2 regions of the Halomonas sp. AOP30-A1-24 genome follow, and region 1 is predicted to be linked to the other one. Evidence: predicted binding sites of a transcription regulator. Region 1 holds the regulator's gene; the other holds the start of a gene.
What was found. The regulator FNR, encoded in region 1, switches genes on or off when oxygen is low (the NO sensors DNR and NnrR bind a similar motif). The targets are predictions, from matches to a motif close to TTGATNTANATCAA.

Region 1 (8,334 bases):
CGGCGATAACACCAGGGCAAGCCTGCTGGCTGGCCAACATCGTCGCAATTCGTCCGCCCATCGACTTTCCGCCCACCCACAGCGGCGATGCCGCCAATGGCGCAAGCAGACGATACCAGGCAGTAAAATGCGCTACCGTGTGAGCAACCGGCGGTGGCGGGCGGCGTTTACCCTGTTGATTAATCTGCTGCATATAGGGAAAGTCAATCGCAAACACCTGAAGCCCCTGGGCTGCCAGCCCATTGATCATGCGCTGCATAAAAGATGACTGATGCCCAGCGCCTGCACCATGCGCCCATAAAATTCGCCCGATATGCGCCCGCCCCACCACTGCCAGCGGCCCAAGCCCCTCCACCAAAAAGAAGCCGGGGGCTTCAGTTTGCGCCAAGGCATCTTCCAGCGCGTCTGGCGGAAGGGGCAAATATCCTGCATAAGCGTCTGGCATCACTGTTTTCTTTCTCCTGGCATTTTAATCCGTTAAACCTTCACTATTCATTCAAGAGTTTTCCGATGGCTGCTACCTTAAGGAAACACTCTTGCCTGATAAAACGTTGATGATACGGTTATTTAAAGCACAGGCAGCGAGGCCATGACAACGTTATCGGCCTCCTCTTGTTACCACTGTGGCAGCCCTGTTCCGAGCAATGCGCCTTGGCATATAACGCTGGATGCCACCACGTACCCGTTGTGCTGCCCAGGCTGCGAGGCCGTTGCCCATGCCATTGTACAGGGCGGCCTGGAGCGCTATTACCAGCAGCGCACTGAGCTGCCCGAAACGCCTGCCGGAGAGACACTCGATAGCGATGCCTGGGCGTATTTCGACAGCCCTGAATTTGAGGCAAAATTCCGGAAAACGTTGCCCTCTGGCGTCGACAGTGACCAGTTAAGCGCTACGCTCGCGGTAGAAGGTATTACCTGTAATGCCTGTGGCTGGTTAATTGAACATCGCTTAAATGCGCTGAAGGGCATCATTTCAAGTGCCGTCGATTTATCACGGCGTCGCCTTCACGTTAGCTGGCAACCCAGCAAGCTTAAGCTTTCCCAGCTACTGGCCGAGCTTGCCGGTATTGGCTACAGCGCCCTGCCTTTTGAGCCAGACCCTGCACAGGAACGCGTGCGCTATAAAAAGCGTCTGTGCGCATTGCGGCTGGGAGTATCGGGGGCGTGCCTTCTCGGTATCACGCTGCTCATGCTTTTTTTGCCGAGTGAAGCACGAGGGGATCTCAATACGCATACTACTACGCTGCTTCACTGGCTTCCCATGATACTGGCAACGCTTATCATGCTGTTTGCCACGCCGCCTTTTTTTCGACAAGCGCTTGTCGATATAAAGCGTGGCTTGTTGGGTCCGGCCGTGCCTACTGCCCTGGCACTGGGCTGCGCTTACCTGGCCAGCGGCTACGCATCGTTTTTTCACACAGGGGAGCACTACGTTGGCATGTACGTTGGCATGATTGCGCTGCTCACAACGCTGTTACTACTTTTTGGCTGCGCTCGATCATTGTCAGGCTTGAGAAGCCCTCAAGACACATTTAAAGGAGCCCTACCCGCCACGACCATTCGGCGTAACCCCGACAAAAGCGAGCGAATTTTACCCGCGTGTGAGCTTTGCCCAGGTGATCGTATCGTAGTGAATGCGGGGCAGCGGATACCTGCTGACGGCGTTATCGAGCAAGGCGCATCAAGCCTGAACACCTCACAGCTCACCGGCGAACCGCTCCCGGTGAGTTACGCTATAGGAGATAGCGTGCTGGCAGGCTGCCAAAACCTCGAAAACCCGCTGGTGATTAACGTAGTCCAACCGCCTGCCCGCGCCCGTATTGCAGCGCTAGGCGCCTTGGTTGGCGCTGCTTTTACTGGGAAGCACCTGGCCAGTATTAATGCGCACGGCGTGCACAAGTGGGCCGTTGGCCTGCTTATCATAACGCTGAGTGTGGCAGCCCTCTGGTGGTGGTTTAAACCGCTAATGGCATTGGATGTACTGCTTTCGCTGCTAATAGCAGGCAGCCCGTGCGCACTGGCGTTGGCAACCCCAGCGGCGCTAACGGTCGCTTACCAGCAGTTACTTACACGAGGCGTGGTGATAACGAACCCTCGCGCCCTGCTTTCATTGGCCACAACAACGCAGTCTGCCGATGAGGCGATAGCGTCTTGCTCAGACGTGGTCATACTCAGCCCACGAAGCGGGCGCGCCGTAGAAACTCTAACCATTGCCCGCGCCGCGCAGCGCTGCATACAACACTCAATGGGCATGGCGGCCTCCATCAGCGTGATAGCGCTTATCTTGGCAGCGGTGGGCGTTCTATCGCCGTTTGGCGCTATTGCGAGCGCAGGCGCCAGTGTGCTTGCCGTCATTGCCAATACGCTACGCTTTTCACACAGGCTATCTACTTCCAACGTATCCACCTCCCATTTATCCACTTCAGCAGTCAAAGGCGTGCCATGAACCCGACCGGGCTTGACCTTCCTCCGCTTATTGCCGCGTTTGTGTTTGGGTTGATGGGCGGGGCCCACTGCATCGGCATGTGCGGAGGCGTCATGAGCGCATTAACCTTTGCCATCCCGCCCAGCATGCGTAGCTCGGCGCGTATGGGCGGCCTACTGCTAAGCTACAACTTGGGCCGAATATTAAGCTACATGACGGCAGGCGCGCTGGTAGCCGCGTTGGGCACCGTGCTTTCGCCCTCACTGCTGGCGCGCCAGCTGTTGCAAGGCGTTGCAGCGCTCATGCTGATTCTCATGGCGCTGTATATTGCTAACTGGTGGAAAGGGCTTTTACGCGTGGAAGCCGTGGGCAAACGATTATGGCGTCACCTTGAGCCCTGGGGCCGACGCTTGATGCCGGTGGTTCATTTCCCTCAGGCATTCGCGCTAGGCGCCATTTGGGGCTGGCTGCCCTGTGGGCTGGTGTATTCAATGCTGGCTTGGAGCCTGGCGACGGCCCGGCCGCTTCAAGGGGCTTTATTAATGGGGGCTTTTGGCCTGGGCACCCTGCCTGCGCTACTGGCCACGGGACTTGCCGCACGCAAGCTTAATCATCTTATTCGTCACCCCGCGACAAGAACCATCGCCGCGCTCGTCATTATCGGCTTTGCCGTATGGCAGCTTTGGGCACTCAACATGCACTCAGGTGGGCATTCAGGCGGACACTCACACGCCAATCATTGACCTGGCGCAACGCACTACAGCGCTATGTTCTCTAGCCTATCGGTAGCTTTTAAAAACGTATTTTCAGCTACCGGAGCGCCTCTTCATGCCTGTATGTGCCACGGCTGTCCCCTCATCCGTTACTGCTACCGCGTCATCCAGCACCCGCTGGGATGACGCATTGCTGCGCCGTTATGATAAAAGCGGCCCACGCTACACCTCCTACCCGACGGCGCTGGCCTTTCACGAAGGGTTTACCGCCGAAGATGCGACCCAGGCCATTGAGCGCAGCAACGCAAGTCAGCGCCCGCTTTCCATCTATGTCCATATCCCGTTTTGTCGCAAAATCTGCTTTTATTGCGCGTGCAATAAAATTGCGACGAAAAACACCGCCCTGGCCGAGTCGTATCTCTATCGGCTAGATCGTGAGATGGTCCTGACGGCCCGTCATCTGGATACAAAGCGCCCTGTCAATCAGTTGCACTGGGGCGGAGGCACCCCTACGTTTCTTTCACTGGAGCAGATGGGCGACTTGATTGACCGCCTGGACGCACGCTTCGGTCTTTCAAACGCACCAGAGCGTGACTACGCCATTGAGATCGACCCGCGCGAAGCCGATGTTTTAACCCTGCGCCACCTGCAGTCTTTGGGCTTCAACCGCCTGAGCCTTGGCGTACAGGACCTGGACCCACGCGTTCAAAAGGCGATTAACCGTCATCAGCCTCGCGTGCTTACCGAAACACTAATGGATGAAGCACACCGGTTGGGCTTTCTCTCGCTGAATCTGGATTTAATCTACGGTCTGCCCTTTCAAACGGAAAGGAGCTTCGCCAAGACGCTTGAACAGGTGATCGCGTTAAATCCGGCGCGTTTATCCGTGTTTAATTACGCGCATTTGCCTGAACGCTTCAAGCCTCAGCGACGTATCAGCGTGGATGACCTGCCAGGTGCGGATGAAAAGCTTTCGATTCTGCGTACGACCATCGACATGCTGACCGCTGCGGGCTATCAACATATTGGGATGGATCACTTTGCCAAACCCAATGACAGCCTGGCGGTTGCCCAAGCCAACGGCACCCTACAGCGCAATTTTCAGGGCTACTCCAGCCATGCCAGATGCGATCTTATCGGTCTGGGCGTGTCAGCTATTTCCCGAATAGGCGATAGCTATGCGCAAAACCCTACTGACCTGGCTAGCTACGAAGAGAACCTGGATCAAGGTCGACTGGCTACCGTGAAAGGCGTACGATTAAATCAGGATGACCTAATACGAGCCGACGTTATCGAACGTTTAATGTGCGATATGCGCCTGGATTTAGCAGCGGTTAGCCGGCAATGGCAGGTTAACGCCAACGACTACTTTGCCAGTGCGCTGGAAAGCCTACGCACTGCTGAACAGGACGGGCTAATCGTTCGCTTGGATGATACGCTTGAGGCGACGCCAATGGGCCGTTTACTGATTCGCCAACTGGCCATGGCGTTTGATGCTTACCTTCCGGGGCACTCAGGCCAACGCTACTCAAGAATCGTTTAACCGGCGGCATCAACGCCTGCGGTAGATAGCCATTTAGGCAAAAGAGAAACAGGGAGATAGTCATGCTACCCTCGACAAGCCAACGACGCTCGCTTCTTCAAGAAGCACGCTGTCAGACCTGCAGCCTAAGCTCGCTTTGCCTTCCACTAGCGCTTGAGCTTGAAGGCATGGGGCAGTTTGATGCCATCATCAGACGCCGAGCACCGCTGAAAAAGGGCGAAACACTGTTTCGTCAAGGCGACCGTTTTACCAGTGTGTATGCCGTTCGCTCAGGCAGCCTAAAACAGGTAACCAGCGAAGGTAATGGCAACGATCAGCTCACTAACTTCTTTTTGCCCAGCGAGCTTGTCGGATTGGACGGCATTGACGAAGAGCACTACCCAGGCAGCGTGATTGCCCTTGAAACCACCACCATCTGCGAAATTCCCTTTGATCGGCTGGACCTGCTTTCAGAGGAGCTGCCGGAGCTTCGTGGTCAGCTGTACCGCAGTATGAGCAAGGAGCTTCGCGATGACCGGCGCATGATGCGCCTGTTGTCGCGCAAAACCGCCGACCAGCGGCTGGCCAGTTTTCTACTGACGCTTTCAGAGCGTTTTCGGCGTCGGGGTTACTCGCCTTACAGCTTTAGGCTTTCAATGGCGCGTGCGGATATCGGCAATTATCTGGGGCTGGCGGTTGAGACGGTCAGCCGTATCTTGAGCCGTTTTCAGCAGCAAGACGTGGTGGCCGTCTCAGGGCGCGAGGTTAACATCCTCGATATGCAGCGGCTTATAGCGCTTGCTGAAGAGGAAGAGCCGGTGATTAGCTCACGTTAAATGCTTCAATACGCCCCGCCATTAGCGCTTCCTGTTTGGCTTCCAGTCCCGCAAAGTCAAACAGGTCGCGGTCGGCTAGCTGCGAAGGCGCGACGTTAGTGACCGCTTTAAACATGCTTTCCAAACGACCCGGATGCTTTTTGTCCCACTCGGCCAGCATTTCCTTAACGACCTGACGCTGCATGTTCGGCTGCGAACCGCACAGGTTGCAGGGAATAATCGGGAACTCCATCAGGCGCGAAAACTCCGCAATATCCGCCTCTTTACAGTAGGCCAGCGGACGAATCACGACATTCTTGCCGTCATCGGAAAGCAGCTTGGGCGGCATTGCCTTCAGGCTGCCGCCAAAGAACATATTGAGAAACAGCGTTTCCAGAATATCTTCACGATGATGACCAAGGGCGATCTTGTTGGCGCCAATTTCTTCGGCAAACCCGTAAAGCGACCCGCGCCTTAACCGCGAGCAAAGCGCGCAAGTTGTCTTGCCTTCCGGCGTTTTTTCTTTCACTACCGAGTATGTATCGCGCTCCAGAATGCGGTACTCCACGCCGAGTTTTTCCAGATACCGGGGCAGTATATGCTCAGGAAAACCAGGCTGCTTTTGGTCCATATTGACCGCCACCAGTGAAAAATTCACCGGCGCATTGCGCTGCAGGTTGCGTAAAATCTCAAGCATGGTGTAGCTGTCTTTCCCCCCCGACAGGCAGACCATGATCCGATCGCCTTCATTGATCATTTGGTAATCGATAATTGCATTACCTACCTCGCGCCGCAGCCGCTTTTGCAACTTGTTGAATTCGCGTTTCTGTTTGGCATCCTCAAGCGCCGGCTGGCCTTGCAGGTCAGGCGTCGGTGCAACGGTTGCCGCGGCGGGGTCAAAATGATCAAGGTGTTGCATGATATAAGCACTGCCAATGGTAGAAGGAGCAGCCGCTATTCTAACAATACTCCCGCCGTTCACCCAACTGGCAAAATCACGTCGTTACTATGATCATAACTACGGTCATCACTATGGTTATCAATACGGTTATCAATACGGTTATCAATACGGCCATCGGCACAGGCACCACTACGCTAGAAGCTAACCCGACTGCGTCATATCACGCTGTAAGCGCATATACAGCAAGGCGCTTGCGGTGGCTTTACCTAGCAATCTCTGGGTCGAGATAGTAGGCACTTGCCAGCAGGCCAACGCCTCGGAAAACGGTTGGGAAGACTCCACTAACGGGTGTAAACGGCGCAATTGGCGTTGATGCAGTTTGGCCACATCGACCTGAACATTAGGTAGCCCAAACCCGAGGTGCGCTCTAAAGGCTCTATTAAGCATGCAAAACTGCTGGTCCAGTTGCCACCCGACCAGCGGCCGGTTGCCAATAAAATCGGTAAACGCATGCAGTGTCTCGGCACAGAGGGGTACCGCCGTGGCGGGATTGTAAAGCTGCTGATGCTGGCGCAGCACCGGCTGGTCAACCGTTTGAGGGTCGGCAAACGTTGCCACCCACGGCTGGCTTGTGTGCACTTGCTGTTGATTAAGTACCACAGCAGCCACACTTAATACCGGCGTTTCACCGGGTAGTGATTCGCAAGCCAGCGCCACTAGCTCTTCCCCCATATAGGGCTGGAAAAGCCAGGCGTAAGGCGAATTCGCATAGCGGCGCCGATCTCGCTCACGCTTAAACGTTCTGCGCAGCGTTTGCCCCAGCAGTGCCATGCCTTTTTTGCTGCCTTGCATAGCGCTGCTCATGAATATTCTAAATGGTAACGATAGGAGAGGCGCTGTTTAAAGTCTTTAACGATATGTAGCGACTCGCGCAATAAATCGCGCTCAAGTGACGAGAGCTCTTGCACCACCACGTGATTGGAGCGCGCATCGTCCATATCCTGCCCGCTAAGTTGCTGTTTAAGACGCAGCTCGGTCAACAGTGAAAGTGCCTCTCCTAAATCATCAGCGGTGCGTCGTTCAAGGCGGCCATCATCAACCAGTGCCGTCAACCTGCCCAGCGTCGAGGTTACGCTGATGCGCCGCTCAAGCGCCATGGTACGTACACCGTGGACAATCGGAAAAATGCCGCCTTTTTTGATATCGATACCGTGCTGAGGCTTTTTAAGCGAACCAAAAAGCGTCAGCGGTGTTGAAAAACGCAGAGCCGCACGCGCAAAGTAGGAAAGCAGAATTTCATCATGGGCACAGCGCGCAAATAGCGCCTCGCGCACGCTTTCAAGTAAACATGGATTCCCTGCCATTGAATGAGCATCCAGCATAATGGCAAGTTTCATTAAACTATCGCCATCGCGCACGTTGGCCCATTGAGCAATACGCTTCTTCCACTGAGAAACGCTGGCAACCCACTCGGGGTTAGAGACCATGATATTACCAGGGCACGGCGGGTAACCCAGTTTTATGAGCGTCTCGGTTAAGGCCTGCATATCATCGGCGACACTTGGCCACTGGGCGTCGTCGTCTAAAATCAGACCGTTATCCTGATCCGTTTTCAAAATTTGCTCGCCGCGCCCTTCACTCCCCATCACCATCAGGCAGCTATGCTGATGATGCTCCTCATTGATAACAAAATCCCAGGCCTTGCTCATAATCCGGCCATTCAAGGCCGCCAGCAGGTCCATGGCAAAATTAAGCTTAACGCCTTGTGCCATCAGGGCTGTGACGAGTTCAGGGGTGCGATGACTAGCAACTGCCAACGTTTCCAAGTCATCAGCCTGCTCCACCTGCAGACTAACAACATAACTTCGGCTGGAAAAATAACTCAGCACATCCGTCAGCTCGACCACGCCTTTTAAGGCGGCCTGCTCCATCACCACAACGCGGGTAACCTTGTGCCG
Region 2 (8,334 bases), on a different contig from region 1:
GCATATCTTGATAGAGACACGTCGCTTGATAGAGGCACGTCAAGCGCCCAACAACGACATCGCCTGCCGTGGTGGTTACCCGTTCAGCCAGCCAGTTTCCGGTATCCAGCCCCGGTGGTTCTGTGGGCGCCCATTGGCGGGCCAGCCGAGCCAGCAGGCCCAGGCCAAGATCAGACTCGAAACTTGAGGAAATAACTACCCGCAGATTATCTGCCCGTGCCCGCTGTACAAGTGCCTCGCAGGCGCTTAATGCGCCTATCAACGTAGGCTTAATCACCAGGGCAGCAATATGAGGATGGGAATACCAGGGCGCGTTACGTGACAACGTTTCATCTAGCGCAATCTTCACACCCGCTGCATCGGCCACGGCAATGGTGTCAGCAAACGTGGAGCAGGGCTCTTCCAGGTAGTCGATCTGTTCACGCGGTAGCTGTCGACAAAACCGCGTGGCCTCCTCACGCGTCCATCCGCCGTTGGCATCCAGAATCAGTTGGGTAGCGGGCAGCTTTTCAGACAGCCTAGCGACCAGCGCTAGCTCGTCGCTCATTGCGTAACGCGCTACCTTGAGTTTGAGGCGCGAAGGTGGCGGCTGCCCGCCCTTGCGTATGTTGTCTAACGCACTATCCAGCATCGCGATCAGCGATACGGGCTCGCCTTGTAATAGTGGGTAAGGCGCTAACGCGGCGGAGCAGTGTGGGGGCCAAACGTGCTGTGCACAGTCGAACCCGAACTGTACCGAGGGGAGCGTGGGCACTGCTTCTTCACCGCGCTTCAAGGCGGTTAGGCAGGCCCTGCTTTCGGTCTCGGCATCGGTTAAGGTTTCTGCTGAAAAACCAGGCAGTGGCGCAATGTCACCCCACTGCCCGTTAATCGACACCAGCAGCCCTTCTCGCTGCGTGATCCGCTGGCCGTTAAACAGCAGCGGCTGGCGAAGTGGCAGCGCGTAGCGGTAAAGCGCTAATGGCATTAAGGGTTACGCGGATAACGTGAGAAATCCGGGGGCCGCTTCTCATTAAACGCGTTACGCCCCTCCTGGCCTTCATCGGTCATGTAATAGAGCATAGTGGCGTTACCCGCTAGCTCCTGCAGCCCGGCCTGGCCATCGCAGTCGGCATTCAGTGCCGCTTTCAAACAGCGTAACGCCATGGGGCTGTGCTGCAGCATCTCCCGACACCAGCGCACGCTCTCTTTTTCAAGCTCATCCAGCGGCACCACGTGGTTGACCAGGCCCATCTCCAGCGCTTGCGCAGCGCTGTACTGGCGGCACAAAAACCAGATTTCGCGGGCTTTTTTCTGGCCCACGATGCGCGCCATATACGAGGCACCGTAGCCGCCGTCGAAAGAGCCCACCTTGGGGCCGGTCTGGCCAAAAACCGCGTTATCCGCCGCAATGGTCAGGTCGCACATAAGATGCAACACATGCCCACCGCCAATCGCGTAGCCTGCCACCATGGCGACAACCGGCTTGGGGCAGGTCCGAATATCACGCTGAAAATCCAGCACGTTCAGGTGATGAGTGCCCTGCTCATCCTGGTAGCCGCCATAGTCACCGCGAATGCGCTGATCACCGCCGGAGCAGAATGCTTTATCGCCTGCGCCGGTGAGCAAAATCGCGCCGACGCGACTATCGTGACGTGCGCGACCAAGCGCCTGAATCATTTCGCTAACCGTCAAGGGGCGAAAGGCGTTACGCACCTCTGGGCGGTTGATGGTAATGCGTGCAATGCCCTCTTTAGAGACATGATACCGAATATCCTGGTAGTCGCCGGAGTGGTCCTGCCACTCAACCGGTTGATAGAGTTCCGCTTCTGTAAGTCCGTGGATCATTCAAAGTTCCCTGATTCATTAGGTATTGGCGTCTTTCGGGCTTAGCGCAACATACCTGCCACGACCAGCCCTAGTGCCAGAAGGCTTAACAGCGCCGCAGCGCCATACATCAGCTTTTTATTGGTGGTATCGCGGCCCAAAATAAGGTCAAACATTCCGTGGCGCAGGCGATGGGCGGCATGAAAAAGCGGCAAACAGACCGCCGCACCAACAAATAGAAAGCCTGGCACGCTGAATAGCAGTGCCGATGCACGCTCATGGCTGAGTGCGTTGGCAGGTAGCCAGCCCAAGGGAAGCAGCACGGCAAAAAACAGGATGGCAGAGGGCAGTAGCACAGCAAAACAGACGCCACCTGCACTGAATAGCCCCCACCACAGCGACTCATCGTAGGCTTGGCGGTGGGGAGGCTGGTTCGTGCGCTGACTGTCCGTGCCTGGCATATTCATGGTTGGTTTAGTCATACAGACGTCCTCCCAAACAGCCAGATAAACAGCAGCAGTACGGCCAGAACGCCCGCCCACTGCCCCGCCACAATCGCCTTATCCGGCAGTTGGTAGTTACCGATGCGCAGCGGCATAACGCGAGGAAACAGCACAAAAAAGGTCGCCGCGTGAAACAGGCTAGCAGCTAGCGCCAAAAGGTTGAGCAGCAAAACGATGGGAGATCCCATAAAGGCGATCCATCGTTGCCAGCTCTCTGGGCCCTGGAGCAGCGCGACCATGCCCGCCAGTAGGCAGAGCAGGAAAAAAACCAGCGGTATCACCGTCGCTTCACGCAGCATATAGAGTTTAAAAAAGCGAAGTTTCAGCCACCAGTTACGTTTTAACGGCACAAAGCGTTGAGATGTCGACTTATCCATACCCTTTCTCCTAGCCCTTAAACAGCGCAATTAGCGTGTGCTTAGCGGACGCCACCTTGCTCTGATTGATAGCCGCCGCTGGGTCAACGTGTTTGGGACACACCTTTGAGCAAAAGCCTACAAAGGTGCAGCTCCACACGCCTTCATGGCGGTTCAATTCGGCCATTCGCTGCGTGCTGCCATGGTCCCGGCTATCCAGGTTATAGCGGTGCCCCAGCGCAATGGCTCCTGGGCCAATAAACTCAGGATTAAGCCCAAACTGCGGGCAAGCGGAGTAACAAAGCCCACAGTTGATACAGTTAGCGAACTGCTTGTAACGGGCAAGCTGCCGGGGCGACTGGCGATAGGTTTCTGGCGCCTTCGGATCAAAGGGCTTTACCGGGTTGTCGTCTATCAGATAGGGCTTAACGGCGGCCAGGTGATCGAGGAATATCTCCATATCAACCACCAGGTCGCGCTGCACGGGAAAGTGCGCCAATGGTTCAATGCGGATCTCATCGTCGAAGTCGCGCAGGAAGGTCTTACAGCCAAGCTTGGGGACGCCATTCACCATAACGCCACAGGAGCCACAGATCGCCATGCGACACGACCAGCGGTAGCTCAGAGTGCTGTCGAGCTGCTCTTTGATGTGATTCAACGCATCCAACAATGAGGTGCTGTCGTCGACTGGCAGCTCATACTCCTGCCAATAGGGCTCGGTAGAGTTGTCGGGTAAATAGCGTTTGACGCTGATGCGCCGGGTAGATACCTGCTGAGTACTCATGCCTTGCCTCCCTTGGACGCATCCCCATAGGTACGTTCTGCGGGCGCGGAAAAACGCACGTCTACCTCCTGCCATGCCAACCGAGCGTGTGCATCGCCTTGATAAAACACCTGGCTGTGCTTGAGGTAGTTAACGTCATCGCGCGTTTGCATACCGTCATCCAAGCGCTGGTGAGCGCCACGGGACTCACGCCGCTCCAGTGCACCAAGGCAAGATGCCTCGGCAATATCCAGCCCGTAGCCAAGCTCAATGCACTCAAGCAACTCTGTGTTGAATATTTTGCTGGTGTCGTTGACACGAATCTTCTGATAGCGCGCCCGCAGTTCACGAATCGTCTCCAACGACTGCCGCATACCCTCTTCGGTACGATAAATACCACAGCCACTCTCCATGGCCTGCACCATGGCATGCTTAAGCGTCACCCAAGTCTCGCCGCTGCCCTCACCATCACAAAGATGCGCTAGTTTTGCCTGCTGATGGGCAGCCTGGGTTTCCAGAAGGTGCATGTCTGCCCACTCGGTTTGCGCCGCGCGCTGGCTTGCCTGCTCCCCCGCTAAACGACCAAACACCAGTAGCTCAGTGAGCGAGTTGGAACCCAAGCGATTAGCACCATGTAGCCCAACAGAGGCGCATTCACCCGCCGCATAAAGCCCGGCAACCGACGTTTCACAGTAGGGATTGGTTTCGATACCGCCCATGGTGTAGTGCACCGCCGGGCGGATAGGGATCGGCTCTTTGACCGGGTCAACGTTAATGTAGGATTTAGCCAGCTCGCAGATAAAGGGCAGGCGCTCAAGAAGGTAGGCTTCGCCCAAGTGGCGCAGGTCAAGATAGACCACATCGCTATCGCCAAAGGTGCCAGTGCGGCCCGCCTGCTGCTCCTGCCAAAAGGCCTGTGAGAGCTTATCGCGAGGGCCCAGCTCCATGTACTTGTTTTCCGGCTTGCCCAGTGGGGTTTCCGGGCCCAGCCCGTAATCCTGAAGGTAGCGGTAGCCATCCTTATTGAGCAAAATACCGCCTTCTCCACGACACGCTTCGGTAATTAAAATGCCGGAGCCGGGAAGGCCCGTGGGGTGATACTGAACAAACTCCATGTCCCTAAGCGCCACACCGTGGCGATAGGCCATTGCCATCCCGTCGCCAGTCACGATCCCTGCGTTGGTATTAAAGCGAAACAGGCGCCCGGCACCTCCTGTTGCCAATATCACGGCTTTGGCACGCAACAAAATAAGCTCGCCGGTGGCCACTTGAAGGGCAATGACGCCAATAACGGCCCCTTCGTGCACGGCAAGATCAAGGACGAAATACTCATCGAAGCGCTCAATTTGGGAATATTTGAGCGAGGTTTGAAACAGGGTATGCAGCATGTGAAAGCCGGTTTTATCGGCGGCAAACCAGGTACGTGCGGTTTTCATGCCGCCAAAACGGCGTACCTGCACATTACCATCCTCCTTGCGGCTCCAGGGGCAGCCCCAGCGCTCCATCTGCACCAGTTCCTGGTAGGCATGATGCACAAAATAGTCCACCACGCCTTGCTCAACCAGCCAGTCGCCGCCCGACACAGTGTCATCAAAATGCGCCTGATACGTATCCTCCTCGCTGGTTACCGCCGCCGCACCACCCTCAGCGGCAACGGTATGCGAGCGCATAGGATAGACCTTGGAAATTAGGGCGATACTTTGAGAAATGCCCTGTGCCTTGGCGCTTTCTGCTGCGGCGATAGCGGCACGTAAGCCTGCGCCGCCTCCACCCACAATCACGATATCGAAATCTCGATGCTGCATGACATTCCCTTACTGTAGCCAAGTCAAAGGCGGTAGTGGCGACACGCTTCGATGCGGTGTCTTTTGGTTGAACTTATCACACTCCAGGTACGTGCTATCCCCTCATGCCAAGCTCTATTGACGCATATCAAGAAATGCATCTTTAAGACAGGCGATGCTTTAACAAGAGTAGTTAAGTTTAATTTCTCATTTATTAATTTTAATAAAGAATTCCAACTACAATTTTAACTATTAGTCGCTATCGCCATTCTCTGCAACGTATGCAACCGCAAGCAGATGAAAATCAACAGCGTTAGCAGTGAAGAGACTCGGCTGCTTTCGCAGCCAATAAGAGGGGGGCAGCTTGATATGAACAGTAGCGTGCAATCAGCATTTGATTGGAAGTTGTTAGCGCCGCTTGTAGTGGCCATTATCGTTGCGTTGATACCCACGCCTGAGGGGGTTGCTCCTCACGCCTGGTACTTCTTCGCTATTTTTCTGGGCTGTGTGGTGGGGCTGATTTTTGAACCCTTGCCAGGCGCGGTCATTGGGTTAATCGGCGTGATTCTGGTGGCGCTACTCTCCCGCTGGGTGCTGTTTTCACCCGAACAGCTAGCGACCGAAGGCTTTAATGCTGCCAACCAGGCCTTTTCATGGGCCGTTTCGGGCTTCACCAACTCGACAGTGTGGCTGATTTTTGGCGCGTTTATGTTCGCGCTGGGGTATGAAAAAACCGGGCTAGGCAGGCGCATATCACTTTGGCTGGTCAAGGCCATGGGCAAGCGCACATTAACGTTGGGCTACGCGGTAATGATCGCCGATGCGGTGCTGGCGCCTTTTACACCTTCCAACACGGCGCGTAGCGGGGGCACCATTTATCCGGTCATTCGCAATCTGCCGCCGCTTTACGACTCCCAGCCCAATGACCCCAGCATGAAGCGCATGGGCAGTTTTCTGATGTGGACAGCGATCACCTCGACCTGTGTGACCAGCTCGCTGTTTCTAACCGCGCTTGCCCCCAACCTGTTGGCCATTGCTCTGACAGAAAGCGCTACCGGTATTCATATTAACTGGGGGCAGTGGTTTATCGCCGTAGCGCCCGCTGGCATTCTGCTGCTGTTGCTGGTCCCACTGCTCTGTTACTGGCTATGCGCGCCAGAAGTGAAAGCCGGTGAAGAAGTGTCCAACTGGGCGCGGGATGAGCTGAACAAACTGGGTGCGCTTACTCGCAACGAGATACTGCTGGTCATCATGGTCGTCACTGCGCTACTGCTGTGGATTTTTGCGGGCGATGTTGTGTCCGCATCCCTGGTAGGCCTGGTGGTGATTTGCTGCATGCTGCTGACCGGCATCGTGAGCTGGAACGATATCCTCGACAATCGAGCTGCCTGGAATACCTTTGTGTGGTTTGCAACACTGGTGGCGCTGGCAGGCGGGCTGAGCCAGGTCGGGTTCGTCAATTGGTTTGGTGGCATGGTGGGTGAACAAATAAGTCACTTTAACCCCGTAATGGCGATGGTGGCGCTCACGGTGATTTTCTATCTCCTGCACTACCTGTTTGCCAGCGTCACGGCCCACGTTACCGCCCTATTGCCGGTGATGCTGGCGGCGGCTTCCGGTATTGCAGGGTTGGATATGCAGATGTTTATCCTCCTGCTGCTCCCCACACTGGGCTTTATGGGCATTATTACCCCCTACGGCACCGGCCCAAGCCCGGTTTACTATGGCAGCGGTTATCTGCCAAGCGCCCTTTATTGGCGGCTAGGGGCTATTTTTGGTCTGCTGTTCTTAGTGGCCTGGCTGGCTATCGGTTTGCCGTGGCTGCTGTTGATTAACTGAATCCAGGTGAGCGAGCCGTTTAGCCGAGGCGTTGATACCATCGGCTAATCGGTTCGGCGATGCTTTTCGCTTGCTCTGTATGCAGGTTATGCCCACCTTCCAGCGCCATAAGGTGCACACGAGGGGCTACGTTAGCCAAGCGGTCGGCAAGTGCATGAAATTTAGTATCCTGCCGACCTGAAAAGTAACCAATGGGAAGTGACGTTTCAGCCAGCCACGGCCACTGAGATGACTGCCTGCCGAGCGACGTGCTTCGCAGCATTGTCGCCACGGACGGGCCATGATTGGCCAGCCGTCGTTCAATCTGCCGCGCTCGCTGCGTATGCGTAAGGTCAGCAAAGACGGATTGCCGATACCAGTCGGTAAGCACGCGTTCAAGAGGTTCCAGTGCAAAACGTTGTGCCCAGCGTGCATCATGAGCAATACGCTCATCGCGCTCGCTTTCCGGCAAGCCTGGATGAGCGCTCTCCAGCCAAAGCGCCTCAAGCCCCGCAGGTTGGCGGCTGGCGTGATCAAGCGCCAAACGCCCTCCCAGCGAGTAGCCCAGCAAGCAATAGCGGCGAATATCCTGCGCGGCCAACGTATCGGTTAGCCAGTGATGAAAAGCGGAGAAAGAGTTGACCGCCACCTGGTGATTTTGGCCGTGGCCCGGTAAATCCAACGCCAGGCACGGCACATCTTTCAACGCGGCGATGACCTCCGCCCAATCGTAGCGATCACCTAACAAGCCGTGCAGCATAACCAGCGTTGGGCATGGCTGGGCGTGCTCTTCATGTTCAGTCTTCATGGTTATCGAGCCTACCCAGCGTTGCCGCCAGCGCCACAAGATCGTCTGCAACCTGCTGATGCGGCACGTTAATCTCAATCAGTGTAACGCCACTTTCCAGGGCATGGGCATAGGTCGCATCGAAACTTTCCAGCGAGCCAGGTGCAGCGTAGGCAAGCCCAAACATTTGCGCCACGTACTCAAAGTTCAAACCGTGTGGCTGACGGAAATAATGCTCAAGTAGCTCACCTTCCTTAGGCACTGGCAGCATATGAAAGATGCTGCCGCCGTCATTGTTAAGAATGATCACCACCAGCGGTTGAACGGCCTGCTTCAACAGCGCCAAGCTATTAAGATCATGCAGCGCGCTGATATCGCCCACGATCAGTGTGGTGGGCTGGTCACTGGTAGCACTGGCGCCGTAGGCCGTGGCGATCAGCCCATCGATACCGGAAGCCCCGCGGTTGGTAAATACCCGCAAAGGCGCTGTGCGGTACGTACCCAGCATGTTCATCAG

Region 2: a site for FNR is predicted at 5,351-5,364, ahead of frdA (fumarate reductase (quinol) flavoprotein subunit). Genes of this name have one in related genera too.

The regions. Positions count from the first base shown of each region.
Region 1 is NZ_JBQSXL010000003.1:66,042-74,375, forward strand. It holds gene ACT3TJ_RS02545 (alpha/beta fold hydrolase) at 1-445, opposite strand, end outside; gene ACT3TJ_RS02550 (heavy metal translocating P-type ATPase metal-binding domain-containing protein) at 590-2,446, shown strand; gene ACT3TJ_RS02555 (sulfite exporter TauE/SafE family protein) at 2,443-3,168, shown strand; gene hemN (oxygen-independent coproporphyrinogen III oxidase) at 3,254-4,681, shown strand; gene fnr (fumarate/nitrate reduction transcriptional regulator Fnr) at 4,744-5,496, shown strand; gene ttcA (tRNA 2-thiocytidine(32) synthetase TtcA) at 5,483-6,394, opposite strand; gene ACT3TJ_RS02575 (DNA polymerase III subunit epsilon) at 6,578-7,228, opposite strand; gene ACT3TJ_RS02580 (putative nucleotidyltransferase substrate binding domain-containing protein) at 7,237-8,334, opposite strand, start outside.
Region 2 is NZ_JBQSXL010000009.1:53,488-61,821, reverse strand. It holds gene menC (o-succinylbenzoate synthase) at 1-967, opposite strand, end outside; gene menB (1,4-dihydroxy-2-naphthoyl-CoA synthase) at 967-1,827, opposite strand; gene frdD (fumarate reductase subunit FrdD) at 1,869-2,288, opposite strand; gene ACT3TJ_RS07020 (fumarate reductase subunit C) at 2,285-2,686, opposite strand; gene ACT3TJ_RS07015 (succinate dehydrogenase/fumarate reductase iron-sulfur subunit) at 2,697-3,449, opposite strand; gene frdA (fumarate reductase (quinol) flavoprotein subunit) at 3,446-5,233, opposite strand; gene ACT3TJ_RS07005 (anion permease) at 5,510-7,051, shown strand; gene menH (2-succinyl-6-hydroxy-2,4-cyclohexadiene-1-carboxylate synthase) at 7,071-7,838, opposite strand; gene menD (2-succinyl-5-enolpyruvyl-6-hydroxy-3-cyclohexene-1-carboxylic-acid synthase) at 7,828-8,334, opposite strand, start outside.